DNA from 2 places in the Quadrisphaera sp. KR29 genome. Region 2 is predicted to be linked to the other one. Evidence: predicted binding sites of a transcription regulator. Region 2 holds the regulator's gene; the other holds the start of a gene.
The links. Region 2 encodes HrcA, which represses chaperone genes, less so after heat shock. Its sites were predicted from a motif close to GNTNGCACTCGGNNNNNCCGAGTGCNANC; they were not measured.

Region 1 (6,904 bases), on a different contig from region 2:
TGCACCACGTGGCGGGGCCACCCACGAGCCGCGCTGCCCAGGTGCGGGCCCGCACGTGGGAGGAGGTGCTGCGCGAGGCGGGGCGCCCGGTGCCACCTCCGGTGGTCGGTGACTGGACCTCCGCGTCCGGCCACCGCGCCGGGCACCTGCTGGCCAGCCTGCCCCCGGGTGAGGTCACGGCCGTGTTCAGCGCCAACGACCAGATGGCCCTGGGGCTGCTGCGGGCGCTGCACGAGCGCGGGCGGCGGGTGCCGCACGACGTCTCCGTGGTCGGCTTCGACGACGTCGCGGAGGCCGGCGACTACTGGCCTCCGCTGACCACCGTGCACCAGGACTTCGAGACGGTCGGGGAGCACTGCGTGCGCATCCTCCTGGAGGAGATCGCGCACCCCGGCCGGCACCGCAGCGGCACCACGGTCGTGCCCGTCCACCTGGAGCTGCGCGCGTCCACCGCTCCCCCACCCGCCTGACCGGCGCCGGCAGGGACGACGGAGGGCGGCACCCCGGCCGGGGTGCCGCCCTCCTGGAGCGTCAGGCGCGGATCAGAAGTCCATCCCGCCCATGCCGCCGTCGCCACCGGCCGGGGCCGCAGCGGCCTTCTCCGGCTTGTCGGCGATGACGGCCTCGGTGGTGAGGAACAGGGCCGCGATCGAGGCCGCGTTCTGCAGCGCCGAACGGGTCACCTTGGCCGGGTCGATGATGCCGGTGCCGACCATGTCGACGTACTCGCCGGTCGCGGCGTTGAGGCCCTGGCCGACGGGGAGGTTGCGCACCTTCTCCGCCACGACGCCGCCCTCGAGGCCGGCGTTGACGGCGATCTGCTTCAGCGGGGCCTCGATGGCGACCTTGACGATGTTCGCGCCGGTCGCCTCGTCAGCCGAGAGCTGCAGGTCGGTGAAGGCCTTGGAGCCGGCCTGGATGAGGGCCACGCCACCGCCGGCGACGATGCCCTCCTCGACGGCCGCCTTCGCGTTGCGCACGGCGTCCTCGATGCGGTGCTTGCGCTCCTTGAGCTCGACCTCGGTGGCCGCGCCCGCCTTGATGACGGCCACGCCGCCGGCGAGCTTGGCGAGGCGCTCCTGGAGCTTCTCGCGGTCGTAGTCGGAGTCGGAGCGCTCGATCTCGGTGCGGATCTGGTTGACCCGGCCGGCGATCTGGTCGGCGTCACCGGCGCCCTCGACGATGGTGGTCTCGTCCTTGGTGATGACCACCTTGCGGGCGCGGCCCAGCAGGTCCAGGCCCGCGGTGTCGAGCTTGAGGCCGACCTCCTCGGAGATGACCTGGCCGCCGGACAGGATCGCGATGTCCTGCAGCATCGCCTTGCGGCGGTCGCCGAATCCGGGCGCCTTGACGGCGGCCGAGCGGAAGATGCCGCGGATCTTGTTGACGACGAGCGTGGCCAGGGCCTCGCCCTCGACGTCCTCAGCGATGATCACCAGCGGCTTGCCCGACTGGGTGACCTTCTCCAGCAGGGGCAGCAGGTCCTTGATCGAGGAGATCTTGGAGTTGGCGATGAGGATGTAGGGGTCCTCCAGGACCGCCTCCATGCGCTCGCCGTCGGTGACGAAGTAGGGCGAGATGTAGCCCTTGTCGAAGCGCATGCCCTCGGTGAGCTCGAGCTCCAGGCCGAAGGTGTTGCTCTCCTCGACCGTGATGACGCCCTCCTTGCCGACCTTGTCCATCGCCTCGGCGATGAGGTCGCCGATGGCGGTGTCGGCGGCGGAGATGGACGCGGTGGCCGCGATCTGCTCGCGGGTCTCCACGTCGACGGCGTTGGCCAGCAGCTGCGAGGAGACGGCCTCGACGGCCTTCTCGATGCCGCGCTTGAGGGCCATCGGGTTGGCGCCGGCGGCGACGTTGCGCAGCCCCTCGCGGACCATCGCCTGGGCCAGGACGGTCGCGGTGGTGGTGCCGTCACCGGCGACGTCGTCGGTCTTCTTGGCGACCTCCTTGACGAGCTCGGCCCCGATCTTCTCGTACGGGTCCTCGAGCTCGATCTCCTTGGCGATCGAGACGCCGTCGTTGGTGATCGTGGGGGCGCCCCACTTCTTCTCCAGCACGACGTTGCGGCCCTTGGGGCCCAGGGTGACCTTGACGGCGTCGGCGAGGGTGTTCATGCCCCGCTCGAGACCGCGCCGGGCCTCCTCGTTGAAGGAAATGGTCTTCGCCATGAGCGGTGCTCCTCCGGAACGGGTGGCGGATCAGGTGGTGCTGCCGACCGGCCGGGCGCCCGCGACGGACGCCGCCGGCGCACCGGGCCTGCACCCGGGGCCTGCGGCTCGCCCAGCACGGCCGGGGAGCGCTGGGCTCCCAGGTCGTGTGCTGGCACTCGGGGTCTCCGAGTGCCAGGCACCAGATTGGCACTCTGGCCCGCCGAGTGCAAACACGCTCACCGTCCCGGGTGCGCTCCGGACACGACGACGGCGCCGCCCTCCGAGGGGGACGACGCCGTCAGGGGCGCGGGTCAGGCGCCGGCGAGGCGGACCGCCTCGGCCTGCGGGCCCTTCTGGCCGGTGCCGACCTCGAACTCGACGGCCTGTCCCTCCTCGAGGGAGCGGTAGCCGTCCATCTGGATGGCCGACCAGTGGACGAAGACGTCAGGGCCACCGTCGACGGTGATGAACCCGTACCCCTTCTCAGCGTTGAACCACTTCACGGTCCCGAGTGCCATGGTGCGTGCTCCTGCAGCGGTGCGGTGGTCGGGACCGGGCAGTGCGCCCGACCCCGGGTCTGGAGTCCGTGGGCCAGCTGGCCCCCGTGCGGCCCCCCTGGCGTGCGTGCTGGAGGAGTCCTGTCGCCCGTGAACTGATCGACCGAGCCGCAGGGTAGCGGCCCGGGACCCTCCCCGGCGAGGTCCCGGAGCAGGTCAGCGCCGCGCCGGCCCCTCCGCGGCCCCCTCGGCCGGTCCGCGCGGCGGGGCTGGGAGCCGCGGGTCGCCGCGCGACCTGCGGCTCGCCGGTCCGGGCGGTCCGCCACGGCCCTCGCCCCCGGTCCGGGGGCGCTGTCCCACCCGTGGTGGACGCGGCGCCGGTCCCTCAGCGCAGGACGACGGTGAGCGAGCCCGGCTGGGCCTGCGGGTCGAGCACCGCCGTGGCACCCACCTGCTCGGCCAGGGCCTCCGCGGCGGCCTGCAGCTGCGCCGTCGGGTGGAGGACGGTGGTGGCGCTGCGGGCCGCGCGCTGGGCGGAGGTGGCGTTGCCGGTGCTGGCGACCTGCCAGCCCGCCTCCTCCAGCTCGGCCGCCTCCTTCGCCGCCAGGCCCGAGGTGCCGGTGCCGTTGAGGACGACGACGGGCGCGCTGCGGTCCACGGGCTGCTCGCTGGGCGCCGGGGCGCTGGGGTCCGCGGCGCCGGGGGCGTCCTGGGCGGCCGGCTGCGCGTCCTGGGCGCCGTCCTGGGCCGCGGGCGCGGGCCCGGCGGCGGAGGAGGCCGAGGCGGGGCTCCCGACGGTGCTCCACGCGACGTAGCCCGCTCCCCCGGCGGCGGCCACGACCAGCGCGACGACCACCGGGGCCAGGACGCCCCCGGGCCGCTTCGGCGCGGCCCGGTGAGCGCCGCGCCGGCCGTCGCGCGGCGGGGTGACGGCGTCGAAGTCGTCACGCGGGTACGGCGAGCTCACCCGTCGACGGTACGGGCTGGGCCGCGCCCGCGAGGCCCGAACCGCTCACCCCGGTGCGCCGTCCTCGACGTCGAGGTCGCGCCCGGCGGTGCGCTCGGCGCGCAGCCGCCGCAGGCGGCCCACGAGCACCGGGTCGGCGGCCAGGGCCTCGGGGTCGTCCAGGAGCGCGTTGAGGCGCTGGTAGTAGCGGGTCGCCGACATGTCCAGCTCGTCGCGCACCGCCTGCTCCTTCTCGCCGCGGCGGCGGAAGGAGCGCCGCTCCAGGGCGAGCACCGCCAGGTCCCGCTGCGACAGCGCCACCGGCCCACCCTGGCAGAGGCCGGGCCGGCAGGGCAGCGTGGGAGCGTGCCGCCTCCCACGCCACCGCCGACCCCGCCGCCGTCCCCGCTGGCCGCCCTCCACCCGAGCTGGGCGCGCGCCCTCGCCCCGGTGGAGGAGGACCTGGCCCGCCTGGACGCCGACCTGACCGCCCGCCGCGCGGGCGGGGAGCAGGTCCTCCCCGCTCCCGAGCACGTGCTGCGCGCCTTCGAGCAGCCGCTCGAGGAGGTCCGGGTGCTGCTGCTGGGCCAGGACCCCTACCCGCGGCCCGGCCACGCGGTGGGCCTCGCCTTCTCCGTGGCCCCGCACGTCCGCCCGCTGCCGCCGACCCTGCGCAACCTGCTCAAGGAGCTCACCGCCGACACCGGCGCACCCGCGCCCTCCACCGGTGACCTCTCGCCGTGGTCGGAGCGCGGCGTGCTGCTGCTCAACAGGGTCCTCACGGTGCGCGCCGGGGAGTCCGGCTCCCATCGCCGCCTCGGCTGGGAGCGGGTCACCGACGCCGCCGTGCGCGCCCTCGCCGCGCGGGGCGGTCCCCTGGTGTCGGTGCTGTGGGGTCGCGACGCGCAGACCGCGGCCCCGCTGCTGGCCGGCACCGCCGTCCTGACCGGGGTGCACCCCAGCCCGCTGTCGGCCTCGCGCGGCTTCCACGGCTCCCGGCCGTTCAGCGCGGTCGACGCGGCCCTGCGGGCGCAGGGGGCCCCGCCCGTGGGGTGGGCGCTGCCCTGAGACCGCCGCGTCCGGGCGGACCCGACGCACCCGGTTGCCCGGGGCGACCACTGCGGGGCCCGGAGGGCTAGCGTGCTCGGGTGGCCGCTGCACCGCTGCGCACCTACAGGCGCTACGTCGCCGTCGGGGACTCCTTCACCGAGGGCATCGACGACCCCGACCCGGCCGGCACCGGGCGCCACCGCGGCTGGGCCGACCGCCTCGCCGAGCTGCTGGACGACGACGCCCGCGCCGCCGGCGGCCGCCTGGAGTACGCCAACCTCGCCGTCCGCGGCCGCCGCCTGCCCGAGGTCGTGGCGCAGCAGCTGCCGCGGGCCCTGGAGCTGGCGCCGGACCTGCTGAGCATCAGCGCCGGCGGCAACGACATCCTGCGGCCCTCCGTCGACGTCGACGCCCTCGCGGCGCAGCTCGACGAGGCCGTGGGCGCCGCGCGGACGGCGGGCGCGCAGGTGCTGCTGGCGGCCGGCTTCGACCCGGCGGGCCTGCCGGTGGTCCGGTGGACCCGCGGCAGGGTGGCCACCTTCAACCTCCACGTGTGGGCCATCGCCCAGCGCTGGGACGCCCTCGTGCTGGACCTGTGGTCGATGCGCGCCCTGTACGACCTGCGCCTGTGGGCGCCCGACCGCATCCACCTGGCCCCCGCGGGCCACGAGCGGGTGGCGCTGCTGGCCGCGGCCACGGTGCGCGGGCTCCACGGCGGGGAGCTGGGAGCCGCCGAGCGGGAGTGGGCCGTGCCGCTGCCGCCGCAGGCCTCCCCGGGCCGGCTGGTGCGGGCCGGCAGGGACGCCGCCTGGGCCCGCACGCACCTGGCGCCGTGGGTCCGCCGGCGCCTGGAGGGGCGCTCCAGCGGCGACGGGGTGAGCGCCAAGCGGCCCGACCCGCTCCCGCTGGTGCGCTGAGCGGCAGCGGCAGCGCCCGTCGGGCGCGACACGGCGCCGCGTCTGGTGCCGAAAGCCGGTCCGCCGGGCCCCCTGCGTGCCACCATCGCCTGCATGAGGACGGACCGGCCGCAGCGGCTCGCGGGCCCCGCCGGGGGGACGACGGCGGTGGTGCCGGAGGTCCCGGAGGGCAGCTACCTGAGCTCCACCTCCCCCGCGGGCATCCCCCACGCCGCCCTCAGCGGGCCGGTGGACACCTCCGCCCTCGACGACGCCCCCTCGCGGCCCCGCTCCGAGCGGCGCCGCTGGGCCCGCCCCACCCAGGACGCCCTCGACGCCCCGGTGCCCTCCCAGCCGCAGCACCCCACCGCCGAGCAGCGCCCCCGCGCCGGCGGCCGCTCGCTCGCCTCCCCCGTGGTGCTCCCGCCGTCGGCCCCCTCGTCCGCCCCCGCGGGGGCCCCGGCCCCTCGCCAGCAGCGCCCCGCCGCCCGCCCCGAGGCACCCGAGCGCGCCATCCACCTGCTGGGCCTGGCGCAGGACCACGCCGAGCGCGTGCGCGCCGCCGCCGAGGCCGACGCGGCCGCGCTGCGCCGCACCACGGCGGCCGACGTGGCCCGCGCCCGCCAGGAGAGCGAGCGCGAGGCCGCGGCCCTGGTGGCGCGCGCCCGCGAGGAGGCGGCCGCGGTGCGCGCCGAGGCCGAGCGCCGCACCCGCGACCTGCCCCAGCGCGCCCAGCGCGAGGCCGAGCAGCTCACCGACGCCGCCCGGCGCGACGCCGACGCCGTCCGCGCGGCCGCCGAGGCCCACGCCGCCCGGGTGCGCCGCGGCGCGGACGCCGAGTCCCGCCGCGCGGTGGAGGACGCCGAGCGCCGCGCCGCGGAGCTGGGCGAGGAGTCCGCCCGCCTGCGCCGCGAGGCCTCCGACCTGTCCGCCGCGGTGACGGCGCTGCGCGCCCAGCACCGCGACGCCGCCGCCGACGTGGCGGCGCTGCGGGAGCGGTCGGCGGCCGCGATGGCCGAGGCCCACGCCGAGGCCCAGCAGATCGTCGAGGACGCCGCCGAGCAGGCCGCCCTCGTGGTCCAGGCCGCCTCGGCCGCCGCCGACGAGCTGGTCGCGCAGGCCAGCGCCGAGGCCGCCGCCGCCGAGGAGGCGGCCCGCACCGCCCACCAGCGCGCCACCGAGGACGGCGACCGCCTCCTGGCGGGCATGCGCGCGGAGGCCGACCAGCTGCTCGCCGCTGCGCGCGAGGCCGCCGCCCGGGAGCGGGCCGAGGCGCTCGCCGAGGCCGACACGGTCCGCGAGACCGGGCACATCGAGGCCCAGCGGGCCACGGCCGAGGCCTACGCCCAGGCCGAGCGGGTC
Region 2 (6,904 bases):
GACAGGACGGCCGACAACTGGCGCACCTACTCCGCCAGCTTCGGCTGGGACGGCCCGTGGGAGGCGGCCGTGCGCCGCAGCGTGATGGTGCTCAAGCTGCTGCTGCACGCCCCCAGCGGCGCGGTGGCCGCGGCGGCGACCACCTCCCTGCCGGAGGACCCGGCGGGCGGCAAGTGCTGGGACTACCGCTTCGCGTGGGTGCGCGACTCCGCGTACGCCCTGGAGGCGATGATGCGCTTCGGGCTGCGGGAGGAGCCGCACGCCGCGGTGAGCTGGCTGCTGCGCACGATCCGCGAGCGCGGCACCGCCCCCGACGTCTTCTACGCCCTGTCCGGGCGCGTCCCCGACGACGGCGTGGAGGAGCTCGAGGCGCCCGGCTGGCGCGGCTCGGGCCCCGTGGTGCGCGGCAACGCCGCCTCCTCCCAGCTGCAGCTGGGCGTCTACGGCGACCTGTTCAGCATCCTGCGGCTCTACGTCGACGGGGGCGGGGCGCTGGACGCCGAGACCGGCCGGCTGCTGGCCTCCACCGCCGACGCGGCCTGCGACAGGTGGCGCCAGCCCGACGCCGGCATGTGGGAGCTGCACACCGCGCGGCACTACACGAGCAGCAAGATGGGCTGCTGGCAGGCCCTCACCCACGCCGTGCACCTCGCCGAGCTGGGCATGGTCCCCGGCGACCCGGCGCGCTGGCGCTCGGAGGCCGAGCTCATCCGCGACTGGGTGGCCGAGCGCTGCTGGTCGCAGGAGCTGGGGGCCTACACCTGGTACCCCGGCACGCAGGAGCTGGACGCGTCGGTGCTGCTGCACGCCGTCAGCGGCTTCGACAGGGGCCCGCGGATGAGCTCGACCCTGGACGCGCTGCGCCGGCAGCTGGGCAGCGGGCCGCACCTGCACCGCTACACCGGGGCGCAGCGGGAGGAGGGCGCCTTCGTGGCGTGCTCGTTCTGGATGGTCTCGGCGCTGCAGCTGTGCGGGCGCGGCGCCGAGGCGCGAGAGCTCATGGACGCCCTGGTCGAGGGCCCGGACACCGTGCTCAACGACGTCGGGGTGCTCGCCGAGATGGTCGACCCGGCCACCGGCCACTGGCTGGGCAACCTGCCGCAGGCGCTGAGCCACCTGGCGCTGGTCAACGCGGCCGTGACGGTGCACGAGCACCGCGACCGGCAGGACGGTGACCGGCAGGACGGCGACCGGCAGGACGACGGCGACCGGCGCGGCGGCGGCGACCGCTGACCCGGCGGGCGGCCCCGGCCGGCCTCAGCCGGGCGGCCAGCTCATCGGCCGCCCGGCGAGCACGTGCCCGTGCACGTGGAAGACGCTCTGGCCGACGCCGGCGCCGGTGTTGAAGACCAGGCGGAACTGGCCGTCGCCCAGCTCGGCGGCCACCCGCCCGCCCGTGGCGACCAGCTCGGCGAGCAGCGGTGGGTCGGCCGCCGCCAGCGCGGGGGCGTCGCGGTGGTGGTCGACCGGCACCACGAGCACGTGCAGCGGCGCCTGCGGGTCGAGGTCGCGGAAGGCGACGACGCGGTCCGTGCGCGCGACCACGGTGGCCGGCACGTCGCCGGCGGCGATGCGGCAGAAGACGCAGTCGGGGTCCTGGGGCACGCCGCGACGGTACCCACCGCGCCGCCGCCGGGGCGAGCGCTCGGCCGACGGCCCGGCGGACGGCTCGGCGCGTTCGCCCCCGCCGGCACCGCCGGGGGCGGTATCAACGAGGCATGCCAGCCCAGCCCCGACCCCGGCGTGCGCGCCGCACCACCGCCGGCGCGGCCGCCCCCTCCGCTGCCCTGGTCCTGCTGCTGCTGACCGGGTGCGGCCAGCAGGCGTCGCCGCAGACGGAGCCCGTCGGCGGCGAGGCCAGCGGCTCGTCCTCCGCGTCGGCCCCGCCGTCGTCGTCCTCCGCCACCTCCGCGGGCAGCGCGGCGTCCACGGCCGGCACCACCGCCGCCGCCGCGCCCGGCCCGGCGGCCACGGGCACCGGCCTGTCCTCGTCCGTGGTCATCACCGCCCCCGTCGAGGGCGAGCGGCTCCCGGCGGGGCCGATGGGGGTGGTGGGGCGCGGCACCGCCTTCGAGGGCACCCTGCTGTTCCGCATCACCCAGGCCGACGGCACGGTCCTCACCGACGGCTACACCGACGCCGGCGCGAACGGCGAGGTCGGGGAGTTCACCATCCCGCAGACCGTGCAGGCGGGCACCTGCACCCCGTGCACCGCCGAGGTGTGGGCGCCCGACGAGTCCGGGGGCGAGGGGCAGCTCGAGGAGGGTCCCGCCAGGGTCACCTTCTACGTCGACTGACCCCGCAGGTGACCTGCCCGAGCCGGGGGCCCGGCCGGTGGCCCGGCCGGGCGGCGCGCCTCAGCGGCCGGAGAAGCCCCGCTTGAGGCGGGAGAAGACCCCTCCGGAGGCCGGTGAGAGCCGGCCCTCGGGCCGCTCCTCGCCGCGCAGGCGGGCCAGCTGGCGCAGCAGGTCGGCCTGCTCCTCGTCGAGGCCGCGGGGCACCTGCACGTCGATGTGGACGTGAAGGTCACCGCGGCCGCCGGAGCGCAGCCGCGCGGCGCCCAGGCCGCGCAGGGTGACCACCTCGGCCGGCTGCGTGCCGGGGCGCACCTCCACCTCGCGCGGGCCGTCGAGGGTCTCCATCTCCAGCACCGTGCCCAGGGCGGCGGCGGTCACCGGCACCGGCAGGGTGGCGTGCAGGTCCTCCCCGCGGCGGGTGAACAGGTCGTGGGGGCGCTGGACCACCTCGACGTAGAGGTCGCCGGCCGGACCACCGCCGGGGCCGACCTCGCCCTGCCCGGAGAGCTGGATGCGGGTGCCGGTGTCCACCCCGGCGGGCACGCGGATGGTCAGGGTGCGCCGGCGGCGCACCCGGCCGTCGCCGGCGCACTCGTTGCAGGGGTCGGGGATGGTGGTGCCGTAGCCGCCGCACGCGGGGCACGGGGAGGTGGTGAGCACCTGGCCGAGCAGCGAGCGGGCGGCGCGCTGCACCTGGCCCTGCCCGTGGCAGACGTCGCAGGTGCGCACCTGGGTGCCCGGCTGCGCGCAGTTCCCGTCGCAGGTGGGGCAGACCACGGCGGTGTCCACGGTGATCTCCCGCTCGGCGCCGAACACGGCCTCGGCCAGGTCGACCTCGAGGCGGATCAGCGCGTCCTGGCCGGGCTGGGCCCTCGAGACCGGGCCGCGCGCCGCGCCGCCGCCCCCGCCGAAGAAGGTGCCGAACAGGTCGCCGAGGTCGAAGGGCTGGCCCTGGGCGCCGAACCCGCCGCCGCCGAAGCCGCCGGGCCCGCCGGAGCTGCCCGTCGCGTCGTACACCCGCCGCTTGTCGGGGTTGCTCAGCACCTCGTACGCGGCCGAGACCTCCTTGAACCGCTCGCCGGCGTCGGGGTTGACGTCGGGGTGCAGCTGGCGGGCGAGCTTGCGGTAGGCCTTCTTGACGTCCTCGGTGCTCGCGTCGCGGGGCACGCCGAGGGCGGCGTAGTGGTCGGTCGGCACGGTCAGACGCTCCTGAGGAGTCGGGGGGTCCGTCGGGGCGGGCCCGCGGACGGAGGTGCGGACGGGAGGGCGCGGGCAGCCGGGCGGCTCACCGCGCCAGGACCTTGCTGAGGTAGCGGGCGACGGCGCGGACGGCGGCGATCGAGGTGGGGTAGTCCATGCGCGTCGGACCCAGGATGCCCAGGCGGGCCACCACCTCGCCGCCCGAGCCGTAGCCGGAGGCGACCACGGCCGCGTCGGACAGGCCGCTGTGCACGATCTCCCGCCCGATCCGCACCGAGACGCCGCTGGCTGGGTCGTCCGCCATCTCGGCGAGCAGGCGCAGCACCACCACCTGCTCCTCGATCGCCTCCAGGACCGGGGCGACCGAGGCCGAGAAGCCGCCCGCGCCGCGCACGAGGTTGGCGGTGCCGGCCAGCACCATGCGCTCGTCGCGGGTGGCGTCCAGGGCGGAGCGCAGCGCAGCCGCCACCGCGGCCGCCGCGGCGGCGTCCTCGGGCCGGGCCGCGGACACGGTGGCGACCACGCCGTCCAGGGCGGCCACCGCCTCGTCGGCGCGGCGGCTGGCGGTGGCCGCGCCGAAGCGGCCCCGCAGCTCGCTGACCAGGTCCGCGGCCACCTCGGGGGCCTCCGGCGGCACCTCCACCGAGCGCTGCTCCACCCGTCCGCTGTCGGTGATGAGCACCAGCACCAGCCGTCGCGGCGCCAGCTGCACCAGCTCGACGTGGCGCACGCGGGCGCGCGCCAGGGAGGGGTACTGGATGACGGCGACCTGGTGGGTCAGCTGCGCCAGGGCGCGCACGGTGCGCTCGAGCACGTCGTCGAGGTCGACCGGCTGGCCGCCCTCGCCGAGGAGCCTGTCGATGGCCCGCCGCTCCGCCGGTGAGAGCGGGCGCACGGCCGGCAGCCCGTCGACGAAGGCGCGGTAGCCCTTGTCGGTGGGCACCCGGCCGGCGCTGGTGTGGGGCTGGGCGATCAGCCCCTCCTCCTCCAGCGCTGCCATGTCGTTGCGGATGGTGGCCGGCGAGACGCCCAGGGCGTGCCGCTCGACCAGGGCCTTGGAGCCGACCGGCTCCCGCGTGGCGACGTAGTCCTCCACGATCGCGCGCAGGACGGCGAGGCGCCGGGGCTCGGTCACGGTGCGTCCTCCCTGCTCGTCGGTGGTGCGTCGTGGCGCGAGGCGGCGCGGCGGCCTGGTGCGCCTGGCACTCACGGGTGCGGAGTGCCAATCCTACGCCGTCGGGCAGCGGCCGCAGGTAGCGTCGCGCGGGTGCCGACCCCCCCGACGCCCCCGCGCCGGCGCGCCCCGTCCCCCGCTCCCTCCCCGGGCGCGCCGGCGAGCTCCGGGCCGCTGTACGGCGGGTGGGGTGCCCGCGAGCCGCTGCGCCGCGGCGACACCGTCACCGACCCGGCCAGCGGGCGTCGCCGCGCCCGCACCGCCAGCCGCGAGGTCCCCGCAGCCCCGGGCCTGGTGGTGGAGGACGTCGAGACCGGGTGGAGCGGGGCCGTCGTGCGGGTGGAGAAGGCCGGCGGCGTGCGCGTCGTCGTCCTGGAGGACTGGAAGGGCCGCACCCGCAGCTTCCCCCTCGGCGCCGGGTTCCTCGAGGAGGGCCGGCCGGTGGTGCTGGTGCCGCCGGTGGCCCCGCCCCCGGCCGCCCGCACCGCCTCGGGGGCCGCGCCGCTGCGCCCGGGCCGCACCGCCAGCGGCTCCTTCGCCGTCGAGGGCGCCCGCGCTCGCGTGGCGCGGGGGTCGCGGATCTGGGTGGAGGGCAAGCACGACGCCGAGCTGGTCGAGAAGGTCTGGGGCGACGACCTGCGCGTCGAGGGCGTGGTGGTGGAGGGCCTGCAGGGCGTGGACCACCTGGCCGCCGCCGTCGCGGAGTTCCGTCCCGGGCCCGGCCGGCGGGTCGGGGTGCTCGTGGACCACCTCGTGACGGGGTCCAAGGAGACGCGGCTCGTGGCCGAGGCGCTGCGCGCCGCCCCGGGCGCCGCCGAGCACGTGCTGGTGGTCGGGCACCCCTACGTCGACGTCTGGCAGGCCGTGCGGCCCGCGCGCCTGGGCCTGGGCGCGTGGCCGGTGGTCCCCCGCGGGCGGCCGTGGAAGGAGGGCGTCCTGGAGGCCCTGGGCTGGCCGCGCGAGACCCCCGCCGACCTCGCCCGCGGCTGGCAGCGGGTGCTGGCCAGCGTCCGCACGATCGCCGACCTGGAGCCGACGCTGTCGGGCCGGGTGGAGGAGCTCATCGACTTCGTCACCGGCGACCAGCTCGACCGCTGAGCGCCCGTGGGGCGACGACGGCGGGGAGCGGGTCCGTCCGGGCGTGTGGCGCTGGTGCGGGGGGCTCGTTTCCGAGACGCTGGTGGCGGGCCCCCGGACCCGCCCCGGGCCCCGAGGAGGAGAAGTGTCCGAGCAGCCCGGTCGGCCGTCCGACCAGACCGACCCGCAGTCCGGGGAGGTGCCCCCGCCCCAGTACGGCCAGTACGGCCGCGGTTACGGCGAGCAGGCCTCCGGGAGCGAGCAGGCGCCGCACCAGCAGGGCAGCGGCCAGCAGGGGTACGCCCAGCAGCCGCCGTACCAGCAGGGGTACGCCCAGCAGCCGCCGTACCAGCAGGGGTACGCCCAGCAGCCGCCGTACCAGCAGGGCTACGGCCAGCAGGGCTACGGCCAGCAGCCGTACCAGCAGGGCTACCAGCCCGCCTACCAGCAGGGCGCGGAGATGACCCCGCAGGACCAGCGCCTGTGGGCCTGCCTGTCCCACGTCTCCGCCATCGCCAGCTCCCTCATCGGGCTGACCTTCGTCGGGCCGCTGGTGATCTACCTGGTCCTGCGCGAGCGCGGCCAGTTCGTCCGCAGCCAGTCGGCGGAGGCGCTGAACTTCCAGATCCTGGTGAACATCGTCGCGCTCGCCCTCGGCGTGGTGACCGTCGTCACGCTCGGCCTCGGGGCGCTGCTCTACGTGCCGCTGGGGCTGGTCGCGCTGGTCTTCGTCATCATCGCGGCCGTCAGGGCCAACCAGGGCGTCGACTACCGCTACCCGCTCAACTGGCGGCTCGTGAAGTGACCTCGGCGACGCCGTCGTCCTGGCCCTCCCAGCCGAGGAGGGCGCGGACGACGGCGTCGGCCAGCAGGCGCCCCCGCAGCGTCAGCCGCAGCCGCGGCTGGTCGCGGTCGGGGGTGCCGCCGCGTCCGGGGCGCACCGGGTCGGCCGGGTCGCCCGGGGGCGGCTCGAGCAGACCGTCGGCGACCAGGCGCGGCACCTGCGCGAGCCCCGCCGGCGGCACCAGGGAGGCGGGCAGCCCCTCGGCCAGGCGGACGCCGAGCAGCACCGCCTCCACGGAGCGCGCGTCGTCGTCGAGGACCTCCCGGCCCACCGCGGGGCTGGTGCCGGCGGCCAGGCGGCGCGCCCAGGCGG

Region 1: a site for HrcA is predicted at 2,322-2,350, ahead of groL (chaperonin GroEL). Genes of this name have one in related genera too.

Annotation. Positions count from the first base shown of each region.
Region 1 covers NZ_JBQXXG010000012.1:37,918-44,821, reverse strand. Annotated here, with positions in the region: gene ACUN9U_RS12155 (LacI family DNA-binding transcriptional regulator) at 1-470, shown strand, start outside; gene groL (chaperonin GroEL) at 543-2,171, opposite strand; gene ACUN9U_RS12145 (cold-shock protein) at 2,465-2,671, opposite strand; gene ACUN9U_RS12140 (LytR C-terminal domain-containing protein) at 3,036-3,617, opposite strand; gene ACUN9U_RS12135 (DUF3263 domain-containing protein) at 3,663-3,917, opposite strand; gene ACUN9U_RS12130 (uracil-DNA glycosylase) at 3,963-4,664, shown strand; gene ACUN9U_RS12125 (SGNH/GDSL hydrolase family protein) at 4,745-5,563, shown strand; gene ACUN9U_RS12120 (hypothetical protein) at 5,657-6,904, shown strand, end outside.
Region 2 covers NZ_JBQXXG010000010.1:25,509-32,412, reverse strand. Annotated here, with positions in the region: gene ACUN9U_RS10655 (glycoside hydrolase family 15 protein) at 1-1,233, shown strand, start outside; gene ACUN9U_RS10650 (HIT domain-containing protein) at 1,258-1,605, opposite strand; gene ACUN9U_RS10645 (Gmad2 immunoglobulin-like domain-containing protein) at 1,719-2,297, shown strand; gene dnaJ (molecular chaperone DnaJ) at 2,358-3,494, opposite strand; gene hrcA (heat-inducible transcriptional repressor HrcA) at 3,583-4,632, opposite strand; gene ACUN9U_RS10630 (DUF3097 family protein) at 4,876-5,769, shown strand; gene ACUN9U_RS10625 (DUF4870 domain-containing protein) at 5,894-6,553, shown strand; gene hemW (radical SAM family heme chaperone HemW) at 6,531-6,904, opposite strand, start outside.